Regions from separate parts of the Hansschlegelia sp. genome, predicted to be linked through region 2. Evidence: predicted binding sites of a transcription regulator. Region 2 holds the regulator's gene; the other holds the start of a gene.
What was found. The regulator LexA, encoded in region 2, represses DNA repair genes until DNA is damaged. The targets are predictions, from matches to a motif close to TGTTCNNNNTGTGTTCNG.
Positions count from the first base shown of each region.

Region 1: the regulator LexA is predicted to act here: its motif matches at 3,084-3,101, upstream of VM780_RS03275 (DUF3072 domain-containing protein).

Region 1 covers NZ_DATLJK010000008.1:17,564-25,657, reverse strand. The annotation lists gene VM780_RS03290 (ornithine decarboxylase) at 1-1,194, shown strand, start outside; gene VM780_RS03285 (DUF1176 domain-containing protein) at 1,198-2,265, opposite strand; gene VM780_RS03280 (BA14K family protein) at 2,464-3,009, shown strand; gene VM780_RS03275 (DUF3072 domain-containing protein) at 3,111-3,422, shown strand; gene VM780_RS03270 (mannose-1-phosphate guanylyltransferase/mannose-6-phosphate isomerase) at 3,637-5,058, shown strand; gene VM780_RS03265 (nuclear transport factor 2 family protein) at 5,063-5,527, opposite strand; gene ureG (urease accessory protein UreG) at 5,635-6,249, opposite strand; gene VM780_RS03255 (urease accessory protein UreF) at 6,246-6,923, opposite strand; gene VM780_RS03250 (urease accessory protein UreE) at 6,916-7,356, opposite strand; gene VM780_RS03245 (hypothetical protein) at 7,353-7,955, opposite strand; gene ureC (urease subunit alpha) at 8,081-8,094, opposite strand, start outside.
Region 2 covers NZ_DATLJK010000004.1:50,403-58,496, reverse strand. The annotation lists gene VM780_RS01705 (DUF2865 domain-containing protein) at 1-517, shown strand, start outside; gene VM780_RS01700 (aminodeoxychorismate/anthranilate synthase component II) at 588-1,208, shown strand; gene trpD (anthranilate phosphoribosyltransferase) at 1,219-2,244, shown strand; gene trpC (indole-3-glycerol phosphate synthase TrpC) at 2,241-3,044, shown strand; gene VM780_RS01685 (DUF1003 domain-containing protein) at 3,064-3,627, shown strand; gene VM780_RS01680 (hypothetical protein) at 3,686-4,009, shown strand; gene moaC (cyclic pyranopterin monophosphate synthase MoaC) at 4,006-4,497, shown strand; gene glp (gephyrin-like molybdotransferase Glp) at 4,494-5,714, shown strand; gene lexA (transcriptional repressor LexA) at 5,842-6,555, shown strand; gene VM780_RS01660 (ComEC/Rec2 family competence protein) at 6,549-8,094, opposite strand, start outside.

The DNA.
Region 1 (8,094 bases), on a different contig from region 2:
GCGCTGAGGCCGGACCGGCCGCTCTACGCCTTCCGGCCTTCGGTTCTGACGGCGGACGCCGCCGCGTTCCTCTCGGGCTTTCGCGGCCTCACCGCGTATGCGGTGAAGACCAATGGCGAGGACTTCGTGCTCGACGCTCTTGCCCGCGCTGGCGTCTCGGCGTTCGACGTCGCGAGCCCGGCGGAGTTCGCGGCGGCGCGCAAGGCCTCCGACACGGCCCGGCTGCTCTACATGCATCCCGTGAAGGCGCAGTCCGACGTGAGGCTCGCTCTCGAGACCTACGGGATCAGGTCGATCGCGGTCGACCATGAGGACGAGATCGCCAAGATCCTCCGCGTCGTGCGCGCCCAGGACATTGCGCCGGGCGATCTCACGCTGTTCGTCCGCCTCGCCACCAAGGGTCACGCCGCTTACGAGCTGTCGAAAAAGTTCGGCGCCGCGCCGGCCCACGCGGTCGAGCTGCTGCGGCGGATCGACGGGATCGGCTTCCGCGCCGGGCTGACATTCCATGTCGGCAGTCAGGTCGAGGATCTTGCAACCTATGACCGGGCGGTGGCGAGCGCCGCCTGGGTGCGGGGCCGCGCCGGCGTGGAGCTGGCGGAGCTCGACATCGGCGGAGGCTTTCCCGCGCCCTACGGCCATGATCCGAAGCGGCCCGCGCCGGCGGCCCCGGAGGTCGGCGCGTTGCTTGCGCGCGTCCAGCGCGAGATCGACGAGTGGGGGCTTGGCGACCTGCCGCTGGTCGCGGAGCCCGGGCGCGTCATCGTCGCGCGCTGCCTCTCGGTGGTGGTGCGGGTGCTGCTGAAGAAGGGTCAGCGGCTCTACATCAATGACGGGATCTGGAGCTCGCTGTCGGATTCCTGGACCGGCAAGATCATGCTGCCGGCGCAACTCATCCCCGATCCGGCCCGTGCGCGGCCGAAGCGCGCGTCAGCGGCGCGGCTCGCGCCGTTCCGCGTGTGCGGCGCGACCTGCGATTCGGTGGACATCCTGTCTAGGCCGTTCTGGCTGCCGGACACGGTCGGGACCGGAGACTGGATCGAGATCGGCCACATCGGGGCCTACAGCCTCGCCCTCAGGACCCACTTCAACGGCTTCTATCCGAACGACTTCGTCGAGGTCGCTGCGCCGTTCGAGACGTCCGAAGGCCTGGAAGGCGTCGCCAATGTCGAGCCGCGCGCCGCGATGGCGTGAGGCTCAGCGCTCGCCCCGGAACACGATGGGGAAATTCTCCGGCTTACCGGCGCCGTCGCACTCCTCCTTGGCGCGGTATTCGATCATCCGGAAGGCGGCGCCGACCCACTCCCAGGTCCCGACCGTGCCGCAGTCGCCAGCGGCGCGCCCCTTGTCGAACGCCGTGAGCTGCTTCTTGTCCGGGTCGTAGGCGACGTTCGAGAGGGTGTCGACGCCGGTCCAGCCGATCGACTCCACGAAGGAGGCGAACAGCAGCGGCTCGAACCGGTTGGCGGCGCGAGACGGGTCCTCGATGAACAGCGCCGATTCAACGTTGTAGGCGCCCGACGTGCAGACGATGGACCATAGCGTTCGTCCGCCGCCAAGATCGGCCGCGAACGACTCTTCGGCCAGGAAGGACGGGTCGCCCTCGGCGGTGTCCCAGACCGGGCAGTCCCGCTCCGCCATGGCCTGCTTGAGCGGCGCAGGCGCGGCGTCGCGGGGGACGTCTCTCAGGCGGCCCGACAGCGCCGCCGGGCTCGCGCCGCCGATCAGCGCCGAAAGCGCGTCGGGCCGCTCGGCGCGACCCTGCCGGTTGTCCATCTCGGCGGCGGCGGGTCCGAAGCCAGCGAGCGACAGCTCGGCCGAGACCGGATCGCCGCCTTCGCCGGACACCGTAGCGCTGAGCGCCTTGCCGCGCCGCAGGAAGGGCAGCAGCCGCCGCGTCGCGCCTTCGGACAGGCGCAAATCCGTCGCGCCGGGTTCTTCCCCCGGCGCCGCAGAGAGATCCGAACCCGAGGCGAGCCTCACCGGCGGTCCGCCGTCGATGGCGACCGCCAGCCTCGGCCGCGGCGGCGCGCTCAGGGGGCCGACGAGCGTCAGCGTAAGGCGCGGCTGCGCGTCCTTCGCCGGCTCGCGCGACACGGTCAGCCGCGCGCTCTGCGCGCCCGAGGCCGGCGCCTCGGTGGCGGCGTGGCAATTCGGTCCGCTCTTGGCGTCCGAGCATGCGGCGGTCCACGCCCCGAACCTCTGCTCGGAACCCAAAGCAGGTCCGGCCAGAAGAACCGAGAGCAGGAGAAGGAGCAGTCGCATGATCATGTCTTTCGGCTGCAGGAGACGCGGGAGTCTTCGATCGCCGCCGGTCGGGGAAGGCCCGTCTCCTTCACGAAGACGTTATAGAGCCGGCTGCGCCTGCCCAAGAAAAGTCGCAACCCGAAGGCTCCGGACGCAGTTCAGCTACGGGAGGACTGTGGGCGCGGCCACGCGCCGCGCATCAGAGGAGAAGAACAAATGAAGAAGGCTCTTACCTTAGCGTTCGCCGCCACCTTTGGGTTCGCGAGCTTTGCAGAGGCCGCGCCCCGCGCGCCAAGCAGGGATGCGGCGCCTGCTCCGTCGCTCGACCAGGTGCGGGCCGACGCAATGGCGCGGCTTAACGCCGGAGACATCCAAGAGGTTCGCGATCGTCATGGACATCGCGGCGGCCACCGTGGCTGGGGCGGCGGCGGCCACCGCGGCTGGCATGGCGGCGGACATCGTGGCGGCCATCGCGGGCACTGGAACCGCGGCTGGAACGGCGGGACCAACTATGGCTATCGGCGCTATCGCGGCCATCGGTATTATGGCGGCCGCCGCTACTATTATGGCCATCGCTACCGTCACCGGCATTCCGGTTACTGGGGCGCGGGAATCGCCGGGCTGGCTCTAGGAGCGGCCATCGCGAGCTCCGCGCGGCCCCGCTATCGCACCAAATCCTGGTGCGCGAGCCGCTACCGCAGCTACAACTGGCGCACCGAGACATTCATCGGACGGGGCGGTCGCCTCTACCGCTGCCCGTAAGCGTCAGGGCCCGCCTCACAGAGGCGGGCCCGCCTTTTCGCCGGAACCTCGCCGGGCGGACAGGCGTTCAGTGTGCGAACGAAACTAGAACGGAGGCGAGGATGACCGATCACAGCACCCCGCAAAGTCGGACCGACGCGCGCCGCGCCGCCGATCCCGATGCTCCCAAGCCGGGCGCGGGCGCCGAGTCTGTCGACGTCAATCCCAAAACGGCGCCTGATCCGGCCAGCAACACGGAGAAGGACCCGGCCGACTGGGTGTCCGGCGACGAGCCGATGACCGGCGCGCAGGCCTCCTATCTGAAGACCCTCTCGGAAGAGACCGGGTCCGCCGCCTTCAAGCCTGACCTGACCAAGGCCGAGGCTTCGATGCTGATCGACGAACTGAAAACGGCCCGGAACGAGCAGCGCTGAGCTTCGGCGGTAGGCTGACGTGTTCTTGGGCCCCCCTGAGCCAAGCCGAGGCCCAAGGCCGCGCTCGCGTTCGTCGGTTCTGTGGGGCGGGCTCGCGACATCCAAACGCGTTAGACGAGACTGCCTGTCGCTGCCGGCCGCGTGAGCATGGGCGGGATCGTCTTCCGTCGTGCGAGCGGTCTATAATTCGCGCCCACGGGTTGCGCGAAGCGGCATGGCGAAGACGAAGATCATCCCGGTCATCTTGTGCGGTGGGTCCGGGACGAGGCTGTGGCCGGCGTCGCGCGCGAGCTACCCGAAGCAATTTCTGCCGCTGGCGGGCGAGCGCACGCTGTTGCAGGACGCGGCCTTGCGGGTCGCGGACCCTGATCGCTTCCAGACGCCGATCGTGGTGGCCAATCACGAGCATCGTTTCATCGCCGCCGAGCAACTGGAGCAGATCGGCGTCAAGGCCGTGCTCGCGCTGGAGCCGGTGCGGCGCGACTCGGCGGCGGCCATCGGGGCCGCCGCGCGGATCGCCCTGGACCGCGACCCGAACGCCCTGATCCTCGTGGTCGCCTCCGATCACGTCATCACCGATCCGGCGGGATTTCTGGCCGCCGTCGATCGCGGTCTGCCGGCGGCGGGCGTCGGCCGGATCGTCACGTTCGGCGTCAAGCCGAGCAGGCCGACCTCCAAATACGGCTATATCCGCGCAGGCGCGCCGCTCGCCGGAGCAGACGGCGTGATGGAGGTCGCCGCGTTTGTGGAAAAGCCTGAGCCGGCGCTCGCGGAGAAACTGGTCGCCGAAGGCTGCGTCTGGAATTCCGGGAATTTTCTCGCCCGCGCCGAAACGCTCTTGTCGGAACTCGCGCGACTGGCGCCCGCGATCGCCGGCCCCGCGGCGGCAGCCGTGGAGCGCGCCACCAGCGACCTCGACTTCCTCAGGCTCGATCCCGAGAGCTTCGCCGCCGCCGAGGCGAACTCGATCGATTATGCGGTGATGGAGCGGACGCCGCTCGCCGCGGTCGCTCCGGCGGAGTTCGGCTGGTCGGATGTCGGCGGGTGGTCGGCGCTGTGGGACGTCGCGGAGCGCGACGCCGCCGGCAACGCGCTGATCGGCCCGAGCGCCGCCGCCGACAGTCGAAACTGCTACGTGCGCTCCGAAAAGCACTTCACGGCGGTGGTCGGCGTGGAGGATCTGGTGGTGGTTTCGACCGGCGACGCCGTGCTGGTCACCACGCGCGGGCGGTCCGACGAGGTGAAGGACCTCGTCGCCCGGCTCGCCGCGGACGGCGAGGGCACCGCGACGCAGGCCGCGTTCATGCACCGGCCATGGGGCTCGTACCAGATCATCGACCACGGCGGCCGCTTCCAGGTGAAGCGCATCACCGTGAAGCCCGGCCGCAAGCTGTCCCTGCAGAGCCACGCCCACCGCGCCGAGCACTGGATCGTGGTGCGGGGGGTTGCGCGCGTCACGATCAACGAGGAAGCCCGGCTCATCGGCGAGAATGAGTCGGTCTACATCCCGCTCGGCGCGCGCCACCGCCTGGAGAACCCGGGCGAGGAGCCGCTCGACCTGATCGAGGTTCAGTCCGGCGCCTATCTCGGCGAGGACGACATCGTCCGCTACGAGGACGACTACCGCCGGATCTGAGGCCTCAGAGGCCGAGTTCGCTCAGCGACGGATGATCATCCGGCTGGCGGCCGAGCGGCCAGTGGTATTTGCGGTCGGCTTCTGCGATCGGCAGATCGTTGATGCTGGCGATGCGCCGCCGCATCAGACCCGCGTCGTCGAACTCCCAGTTCTCGTTGCCGTAGCTGCGGAACCAGCTGCCGCTGTCGTCGCGCCACTCATAGGCGAACCGGACCGCGATCCGGTTCTCATGCCAGGCCCAGACCTCCTTGATCAGCCGGTAATCGAGCTCGCGCGCCCATTTGCGGGTCAGGAAGGCTTCGATGGCGTCGCGGCCCTGAAGGAATTCCGCCCGGTTCCGCCAGACGCTGTCGACCGTATAGGCCTGCGCGACGCGGTGCGGATCACGGGTGTTCCAGGCGTCCTCGGCCATCCGGGCCTTCTGGGCGGCGGTCTCGGCGGTGAACGGCGGGAAGGGCGGACGGCTCATCGACCACGGTCCTCGCGGCTGTCTTCAGTCGGCGCAGCTTTCAGCAAAATCGGCGGGAGTCCAGCGGCGGGAGCGCCTGCGCGCCGAGGGCGCCATGCGGCACGGCGCTAGGCGAGCCCCCCGGCGCGCTTGATGAACGCGACCACCGGCTCGACGCCGACCCCGTTCCGGACGCTCGCGAACACATATGGCCGGTCCTTGCGCATGCGGATCGTGTCGGCCTCCATCACTGAGAGGTCGGCGCCCACCATCGGGGCGAGGTCCGTCTTGTTGACGACCAGCATGTCCGACCGGGTGATGCCGGGGCCGCCCTTGCGCGGGATCTTCTCGCCGCCCGCGACGTCGATGACGTAGATCGTGATGTCCGCGAGCTCGGGCGAGAAGGTCGCTGCGAGATTGTCGCCGCCGGATTCGATCAGGATCAGGTCGAGGGCCGGGAACTTGCGGGTCATCTCCGCGATCGCCGCGAGGTTGATCGAGGCGTCCTCGCGGATCGCGGTGTGCGGGCAGCCGCCGGTCTCGACGCCCATGATCCGCTCCTCGGGCAGCGCGCCGGTCGCGGTGAGGATGCGGGCGTCCTCCTTGGTGTAGATGTCGTTGGTGATCGCGCAGATCTCGTAGGGGCCGTGGAAGGCGCGGCAGAGCGCCTCCAGCAGCGCGGTCTTGCCGGAGCCGACCGGGCCGCCCACGCCGACCCTCAGAGGTCCGTTCGAAGAGCTCATGAGCGGAAAAGCCTTGTGTACTGGGTCTGGTGGCGGGCGGAGCCGAGATCGAGCCTGAAGGTGGACGACGCAAGATCGTCGAGGGTGAGGCCGGCGCCCTCGGCCGCGAGGCGCCGGGCGAGCGGCGTGAGCCGCGCCACGATGGCCGCGCCCGCCGTCTGGCCGATGGGGGCGAGGCGGACCCCGGCCGAGACGAGCGCCTGCGTCAGCGCGGCGAGGTAGGCTGCGGCGGCGGTCTCGCCCGCGATCCCGTGGGCCGCAGACGCGGCCCCGACGGCGACCGGATAGGCGATCTCGCCGGACAGCTCCGAAGCGATCGTCCGGAGCGCGTCGTTCGGCCAGGCGGCCAGAACGGCGTCCAGAAAGCTGCGGCCCTGCTGCGCGGTCTCGAGATGAAGCTCCCGCGTGGGCGCGAAGGCGAGCGCGAGTTCGTTGGCTTCCTTGAGCGCGGTCAGGTCGCCGGCGGCCGCGGCGCGCTGCGCCGCTTGGAGCAGGATCGCGTCGTTGCGACCGAGCCCGAGCGACAGCGCCTCCTCGAGCCAGACTTCGAGCGACGCCGGGTCCGTGACGTCGCCATCCTCGACCGCCTGCTCGAGCCCGTGGCTGTAGGCGTAGCCGCCGACCGGAAAGGCGGGCGACAGCCAGACCATCAGCGCAAGCAGCGGGTCAGTCATGGCTGTGATAGGCGCCGTGTTCGGGCCGGAACGGGCGCTTCACCGCCCGCGCAGCGCCGCCGAGGCCGCGGACCATCTCGACCAGCACATGGTCAGGGGCGACATAGATCGCGTCCTCCGTCACCTCGGCCGGCGTGTGGCGGTTGCCGAGATGCCAGGCGATCTTGGCGAGCCGCAGCGGCGTCGCGGCGGTGATCTCGACCAGCTCCTCCTCCGCCGCGCGCACCAGCACCAGACGTCCGTCCTCGAGCTGCAGCGCGTCGCCGTCGTTGAGATTCGCCGGGCGGCGGAGGTCGAGCAGGAAGGCGAGGCCGCCATTCGTCGTCATGGCGAGCCGCCGCCGCCCGCGCGCCTCGTGGTCGAGGGTGATGGAGTCCGCTTCTGCGCCAGGCTTCACGGCGGGGCGGCGGATGACGGAGACGGCGCGGGTCACGATCCTAGCCAGTCGGGCAACCGCTCCCGCATCGTCTCCCGAATCTTAGCGCCCACGTCGTGCTTAGCGTAGAGTCCTGATGATCTCGACGCATGCGCCACCTCGAACATGTCGACCGCCGTTCCGGCTAGTGTTTGTCCTTGAGCATGGCCAAAAATAGGTGGGCCGCTCGGGGATAGGACAATGGGATCAGTCTTCATCTGCCAGCCTTTTCTAAAGACGGCGTCAGCCATCCCTCGTAGAGCCCCCTTACCGCAAACGATGACTGCATCCGGCTCCACGCGCTCCATGATTTCTTTTAGGAACGGTGCCGAGATCTTCTTCTCGTGACGGAAGTCAATGTCCTGAATGGACGCAGAACGCCGGAAGGCGAGGTTTGTTTTACAAACGGAAAACCTGATATCTTCTTTCCGAGTTAAGATGGCGGGTGATATCAGTTTAACAATGAGATTTTCGCGCCATTGGCAGTCAAGTAGATCATGTTCGTTGTTCTCATAGTACGCAGAAGAAGCTGCGGCTTTCCTGCCGGCTCTGGAATCGAAATCGCCGTTCGGAAGGTGATCGTTCGGATGGCCTCCTGGGTTCATCCCGAGCAGCATCAGAGGCGCCCTACGGATGCCATTATAGAATATCTTGTAGAAGGCACGGTTAGTCAGCCCTGAGGCCCGCTGGTAGCGTTCTTCGAGGCCCCTCATGAACTCAGTGTCGACCGGTTCAGGGGCGCTCAAAATAGAAAAT
Region 2 (8,094 bases):
CGACGAGGCGATCTGTCAGGCCACCTGTCCGGGCGCGGAGGCGAAGCTCTTCGCCTATCCCAACCCGGGCGGCCAGATGGAGCAGGCGACAGGCGTCGAGGGCGAGCCCTACGCCAAGCTCCAGAACGCGTTCCGCTACCGCAAGGAGTTCGTGTCGGGCTGCTCCTGCAAGCCGGAAGGCATGAGCTGGGCGCAGGCTCTGCAAGGCGTCGAGGATAAGACCGTCAAGAAGGGCGACATCGTCGTCGACGAGCAGAAGGCGCAGGAGCTGTCGCGTCCGCAGGGAGAGGCTGCGCTGCGCGCCGCCCCAAAACCGCAGAGCCCGTCTCCCCGCCCCGCGCAGGGCTCCGACACGCCACAGGCGAGGGACGACGACCGGCCGACCGGCGGGGCCGCGCCCTCCCCGTCCGCGCCGCCGGACGACGTGATCATCCTGAAGCAACCGCCGCTCGACCGCGGGCAGATCGAGCGACGGCCGCTCGACGGGCCGCCGGTCGAACGCGCGCCACAGCAATGACAGCGGCGCTGCCGCCCTTGACGCGAGGCGCCGCTGCGCATTGAGTGCGCGCCTTGAGAGAGCCGCCGCGATGACCGCCGTCACCCTGATCGACAATTACGACAGCTTCACCTGGAACGTGGTCCACGCGCTTGGCGCGCTCGGGGCCGAGGTGAAGGTCGCGCGCAACGACAAGGTCACCGTCGAAGAGGTTCTGGCGGAAGGCCCCGATGCGATCGTGATCTCGCCGGGCCCCTGCACGCCGCACGAGGCGGGCATCTCCTGCGAGCTGATCGCGCGCTCCGCCGGTCACGTGCCGGTCTTCGGCGTCTGCCTCGGCCACCAGGCGATCGGCGAAGTCTTCGGCGGCGCTGTCATACGCGCCCCAAGCCCCGTTCACGGCAAGCTGGCGCAGGTCAACCATGGAGGGCGCGGCGTCTTCCGCGGCCTCAACGGTCCGATCCAGGCCACGCGGTATCACTCCCTTGTGGTCCAGCGTGACGGGCTGCCCGACGTCCTCGAGGTCACGGCCGAAACAGAGGACGGGCTGATCATGGGCCTCTCGCATCGCGCGTTCCCGATCCATGGCGTGCAATTTCATCCCGAGAGCATCGCCTCGGAGCATGGGGCGTCGATCTTCGGGAATTTCCTCGCCGACGCCGCCGAGTGGAACGCCGCGCGTCGGCGCCTCGCGGCTGCGCGCGCCTTCTGAGACGCCGGCCATGAACGGATTCAAGGCGGTGCTCGCCCGGGTAGCCGACGGACGTCCGCTCGACCGCATGGAGGCCGAAGCCGCGTTCGGCCAGCTGATGGCGGGCGAGGCCACGTCGGCGCAGCTGGGCGGCTTCCTGATGGCGCTGCGGGTGCGCGGCGAAACCGTCGACGAGATCGCCGGCGCGGTCGCCGCGATGCGCGCCCGCATGACGCCGGTGGCCGCGCCCGCGGACGCGGTGGACGTGGTCGGCACCGGCGGCGATGGCTCCGGCTCCGTCAACGTCTCAACCTGCGCCGCCTTCGTGGTGGCCGGCTGCGGCGTGCCCGTCGCCAAGCATGGCAATCGCGCCCTCTCATCGAGGTCCGGCTCCGCCGACGTGCTGCGCGCGCTGGGCGTTTCGGTCGACATCGACGCGAACCGGATCTCCGCCTGCATCGCCGAGGCCGGGATCGGCTTCATGTTCGCGCCGAACCACCATTCCGCCATGCGGCATGTCGGTCCCGCTCGCACCGAGCTCGGCGTGCGGACGATCTTCAACCTGCTGGGACCGCTCTCGAACCCGGCTGGCGTGAGGCGGCAGATGGTCGGCGTGTTCGCGCGCAGATGGGTCGTGCCGATCGCCGAGGCGCTGGCGCAGCTCGGCTCGGAGCGCGCCTGGGTGGTGCACGGCTCCGACGGGCTCGACGAGATCACCACGTCCGGGCCGACCTTCGTGGCCTCGCTCGAGAACGGCGCCGTGACGACCTTTGAGGTCTCGCCCGAGGACGCCGGCTTCGCGCCGCATCCGGTCGGGGCGCTCGCAGGCGGCGACGCCGAGAGCAACGCGCGCGCCATGCGGCAGGTGCTGGAAGGCCGGCCCGGCGCCTATCGTGACGTCGCGATCCTCAACGCGGCCGCCGCGCTGGTCGTCGCCGGCCGCGCGGCGACTCTTGGCGAAGGCGCAGCGCTCGCCGTCGCCGCGCTCGATTCCGGCGCAGCGCTCGCCCGGCTCGAGGCGCTCGTCCAGGTCTCGAATGCGGAGCTCGCCGCGTGAGCGACATCCTCGACCGCATCGGCGCGTATAAGCGGCGCGAAATCGCCGAAGCCAAGAGCGTCCGCCCCTTCGTGGAGGTCCGCCGCGCCGCCGACGTGGCCTCGCCGCCGCGGGGCTTCGCCGACGCCATCCGCCGCAGGATCGACGCGGGCGGCACGGCGCTGATCGCAGAGATCAAGAAGGCAAGCCCGTCCCGGGGCCTGATCCGCGCCGACTTCGACCCGCCCGCGCTCGCCCGCGCCTATGCGGAGGGCGGCGCGACCTGCCTGTCCGTGCTGACGGATGGGCCGTCCTTCCAGGGCGCGCCGGAGTTTCTGGTGAGCGCCCGCGAGGCGGTTTCCCTGCCGGTGATCCGCAAGGACTTCCTCTACGAGCCCTATCAGGTCGCCGAGGCGCGGGCGCTCGGCGCCGACTGCATCCTGGTGATCATGGCCGCGGTCACCGACGCCGAGGCGCGTGACCTCGTCGCGGCGGCCGCAGATTTCGGCATGGACGCCCTGATCGAGGTGCACGACGCCGCAGAGCTCGACCGCGCGCTGCCGCTCGCCGCGCCCCTGCTCGGCGTTAACAACCGGAACCTCAGAACCTTCGAGGTGACGCTCGAGACGACGGAGAGGCTCGCCCCTCTGGTTCCCGCCGGGCGCATCCTCGTCGGCGAGAGCGGCATCTTCACGCCGGCGGACGTGGCGCGGCTCGCCGCCGTCGGCTGCCGGACGCTGCTGGTCGGCGAAAGCCTGATGCGGCAGGCGGATGTCGCCTCCGCCACCCGCGCGCTGCTGGCGCCGCCGCCGGCGTCCTGAGCGGAACAGGGCGGGCCCTATGTCGAACGACCGGCACGCCGAGCTCGACCACGCGGCAGAGCGCTGGTTCGGGAAGAGCGCCGAGACGCTGACCGAAGCCGAGGCGCGCGTGCTGAAGCACGCCAAGCATCGCAGCGTCCTGATCCGGCATCCGGCGCTCCGCGACGAGGAGAAGACGTTCGGAGAGAACCTCGCCGATCATGTGGCGTCGTTCGGTGGCTCCTGGACCTTCATCATCAGCTTTGGGGTGTTTCTCACCCTGTGGGTCGGGGCCAATGTCTGGCTGCTGTCCCGGCCGTTCGACCCATACCCGTTCATCTTCCTCAACCTCATGCTGTCGATGCTCGCGGCGCTTCAGGCGCCGGTGATCATGATGAGCCAGAACCGCCAGGCGATTAAGGATCGCGAGAACGCCGCCCGCGACTACGAGGTCAACCTGAAGGCGGAGATCGAGATCATGGGGCTGCACGAGAAGCTGGACCGGCTGCGGGACGAGCACATCATCGTGCTGCTGGGCAAGCAGCAGGAGCAGATCGACCTCCTCGCGAAGCTCTTGAACAAGGATGACGGCGCAGGTGCTTAGGGAGCCGGAAGCCGAGCCGAGGGATGCAGAGTCCCGGCCTCCGGTCCCGGCAGAGGCCATGATCGAGGCGGTCTTCCGCAACGGCACGATCACGGCCTTCGGCATCACCGTCTCCTTCACGCTCGGCTTCCTCTCGCAATGGGCCTCGAGCCCCGGCGTGTGGCGCTGGTATGATCTTCCATCCGTCTTTGCGGTGTTCTGCGGGGCGCTGCTTCAGATCCGCGCCCTCGCGCTGCTGCTGCCGGTCGAAGGCTTGCTGAAGACGGTCTATGACCGGGCCACGCGCCTTTATCTGATCGGACTCGCGTTCACCGGGGCCGGCGTTTTCGCGGCCGTGTCGTTCGACGTCGCGACCGGAATTCTCACCAGGAGCCCCAAGTGACCTCGGAGCAGACCGGCCTCACCCATCTCTCCGCCTCCGGCGAGGCCAATATGGTCGACGTCGGCGACAAGCCTGCGACGACGCGCGAGGCGACGGCCGAGGGCATGATTGTGATGGCCCCCGAGACCCTGGCGCTGATCCTGGCCGGCGACGCCAAGAAGGGCGACGTGCTCGGCACGGCCCGGATCGCGGGCATCATGGCGGCGAAGCGGACGCACGAGCTGATCCCGCTCTGCCACCCGCTGGCGCTGTCGAAAGTCTCGGTCGATCTCAGGCCCGACGAGACGCTGCCGGGCGTCGTGGTGACCGCGACCGCGCGGGTGACCGGCCCCACCGGCGTTGAGATGGAGGCGCTTACCGCGGTCTCCGTCGCGTGTCTCACGGTGTACGACATGACGAAGGCGGTCGACCGCGGAATGCGGATCGAAGGCGTGCGGCTGCTCGCCAAGTCCGGCGGCCGCTCCGGAGACTTCAGGGCCGAAGGATGAGCGGCCTTCTCCCTGTCGCGGAGGCTCGCGCCCGTATCATCTCGGGCCTGAAAACGCTTCCGTCCGAGCAGGTTCGATTGGGCGAGGCGCTCGGCCGAACGCTTGCCGCGCCGCTCCATGCGCTCCGGACGCAGCCGCCATGGGATTGCTCCGCGATGGACGGCTATGCGGTGCGCTCGGCCGATGTCGCGACCGCCCCGGCGCGTCTGCGCGTCGTCGGTGAAGCCGCGGCCGGAAAGGCTTTCGGCGGCGAGATCGGCCGCGGAGAAGCCGCACGGATCTTCACCGGCGCTCCGCTGCCCGCGGGGGCGGACGCGGTTCTCCTCCAGGAGAACGCCGCGCGCGAGGGCGACGAGGTGGTCGCGCACGAGGCGGTCCCGGTCGGCCGCCATGTCCGTCGGGCGGGCCTCGATTTTACGGCCGGCGAGACACTGCTGCCCGAGGGCCGGCGGCTCGGGGCGCGCGATCTCGCGCTCGCCGCGGCGCTCGGCCACGCCTCGGTCCCCGTCGCGCGGCGGCCGCGCGTGGCGATTCTGGCCACTGGCGACGAACTCGCCCTACCCGGCGCAGAGACTGGCCCGGACCAGATCTTCGCATCGAACGGCTTTGCGATCGCGGCCGCCGTGACCGGCGAAGGCGGCCTGCCGCTCGATCTCGGCGTCGCGCCGGACGATCCAGCGGCGATCCGCGCCGCCATCGAGCGCGCCATCGACGAGAGGGCCGATGTCCTCGTCACGCTCGGCGGCGCTTCCGTGGGCGACCACGACCTCGTCCGGCCGGCGCTGGAGGCCTGCGGCGTCGCGCTCGACTTCTGGAAGATCGCGATGCGGCCCGGCAAGCCGATGATGGCCGGGCGGCGGGGCGAGATGCTGGCGCTTGGCCTTCCCGGCAATCCCGTCTCGGCCATCGTCTGCGCCGTGCTGTTCTTGATGCCCGCGCTTCGGCGTCTCTCGGGGCGCGCCGACATCGAGCCGCAGATCATCCCGGGGCGGCTTGGCCGGGACATGCCGGCCAACGACCATCGCGAAGACTATCTGCGGGCCGCCCTGACCTTCGATCCGGATGGAGTCGCCGTCGCGACTGGCTTCCCGCGGCAGGATTCGTCCATGCTGCGGCGGCTCACCGAAGCCGAATGCCTGCTCGTTCGCCCGGCCGGCGCGGCCGCTGCCCGGGCGGGCGATCCCTGCATGATTCTGCCTCTGCCGCATCCGCTCTGAAGCCGAAGCGCAGGAGCGGATTCCCGACGTCCGCCCCGGCATGAACCGAACGTTAACTGTTGCAGAACACATCTAGAACAGGTAGATTTCTGTTCATGATTTGTTTTGCACCGTCGCGGACCCGCCCATGTTGACCCGCAAGCAGTACGAGCTTCTGCGCTTCATTCATGAGCGGCTGAAGGAGGCCGGCGTGCCGCCCTCCTTCGAGGAGATGAAGGAGGCGCTCGACCTCAAGTCGAAGTCGGGCATTCATCGGCTCATCATGGCTCTCGAGGAGCGCGGCTTCATCCGGCGCCTGCCGAACCGGGCGCGCGCGCTCGAAGTGCTGAAGCTGCCAGAGGCCGCGGCCCCCTCGGTCACGCGGCCGACCCCCCGGTTCTCGCCGAGCGTGATCGAAGGCAATCTCGGGCGGCTCAAGCCCGCTTCTTCGAACGACGACGACGGCGAAGATCGGCGCTCGGCCGTGCATGTGCCGGTGATGGGCCGGATCGCCGCCGGCGTGCCGATCTCGGCGATCCAGACCAGGAGCCACACGATCGCGGTGTCTCCGGACCTGCTGTCGACCGGCGAGCACTTCGCTCTCGAGGTGCGCGGCGATTCGATGATCGAGGCCGGCATTCTGGATGGCGACCTCGTCCTCATCCGCCGTCAGGACACCGCCGACACGGGCGACATCGTGGTCGCGCTGGTGGACGAGGAAGAGGCCACTTTGAAGCGGCTGCGGAAGCGCGGCGCCTCGATCGCGCTTGAAGCCGCAAACCCCGCCTATGAAACGCGGATCTTCGGCCCCGACCGCGTCGCCATCCAGGGACGGCTCGTCGGGCTGATCCGCCGCTACTGATCGTCCGGAGAGGTCTCGTCTTCCTCCTCCGCCTCGGCGGAACCGGTGGGGTCGACCGGCGGAGGCCTGAGGTCCTTGACGGGCGCCGTCGGGGCGAACGCCAGACGCGCAGCGGCGGCCGGAGGCGGCGTCGGGGGCTGGCGCGTCCATGGCCTTGAGCCCGCGGGGTCGAGGGCGGCGACGCCCGAAAAGCCATCGCCGGAGCGCGTGAGGCTCAGCGCGCCGGTCGCTGCGAGGATTCTTCGGTCAACCACCGCCGCCGTCTCCGCGCAGGCCGCCGGCGCGTCAAGGCGCGTGACGACAAGCGCCGCCCGCCGGCAGTCCTCCTCCAGTCCCCTCGGGTCCCACGACAGCGCGACGACGCCACCGCCCGCGAGGGGCGCGGTGCAGCCATAGGCGTCGCACCGCACGTCGCGTGCGGCGTCCCGCGTCGGCGCAGGCGAGCCGTCGGCCGCAAACCAGACCTTGGCGGCGAACCGGCCCGGGCTGGCGCCGAGCAGCGCGAGCCGGCCATCCGGCGCCCGCGCCGCAAGCGCCCGACCCGATGCGTCGATCACGACGTCCGGCCGCGCCGGAAACGCCGCAAGCGCGAGCGCCGCCCCGAGAATCGGGAGCCCGCCCCAGCGCAGCGCCGTTCGCCAGAGGCAGAGCCATGCGATCCCCAGCGCGAAGAGGCTGAGGGCGCCCGGCCCGAACGCCACGACGTTGCGTTCGGCGCCTGGCCAGGCGGCGACCGCTCCAGCGACGGCGAGCACGCCCTCGAGTCCGAAGCCCATGAGACGCCACCAGATCGCGTCCAGTCCTAGGGGCGCGAACAGCAGCCCGGCGATCGCCGCCGGCATCACGATCAGCCCGACTAAGGGCTCCGCGAGCGCGTTGCCCGCCAACGCGTAAGGCGTCAGGCGCTGGAAATGATAGGCGGCGAACGGCGCGGTCGCGAGCCCGGCGATGAGGGTCGTCATAACCGCGAGCGTCGCCGCGCGTCGAAGGCGGCGCGTGAGCGCCGCGCCGCGCGAGGCCGGCGGCGGCGCGGGAGGCAGGTCACGCCTGGTCTCGAACCACGCCACCAGGCCGGCCACGGCGGCGAAGGACATCTGAAAACTCGGCCCAAGCAGCGCATCGGGCGTCCAGGCGGTCACCAGCAGCCCGGCGAGCGCGAAGTTGCGGGGCGCCAGCGCGGACCGGCCGATCATCACGGCGAGCAACGCGACCGCGATCATGACGTAGGAGCGCTGCGTCGCGACCTCCGCGCCGGAGAGCGCGAGATAGAAGGTGGCCCCGGCGAGCGCCACCGCTGCGCCGATTTCCTTGACCGGCAGGCTGAGCGCCGCGCGCTGGGAGAGCGCGAGCAGCGCCCGCGCGAACCAGAACAGCGTGCCGGCCACGAGCGCCATGTGCAGCCCGGAAATGGACAGGATATGGCTGAGGCCGGCGGCGCGGAGGTCGTCCGAGACCGAGGGCGGGATCGGGCCTTGCACGCCCGTGACCAGAGCCGCCGCCACCGCGCCTTCCGGGCCGCCCACGGCGGCCGAGATGCGC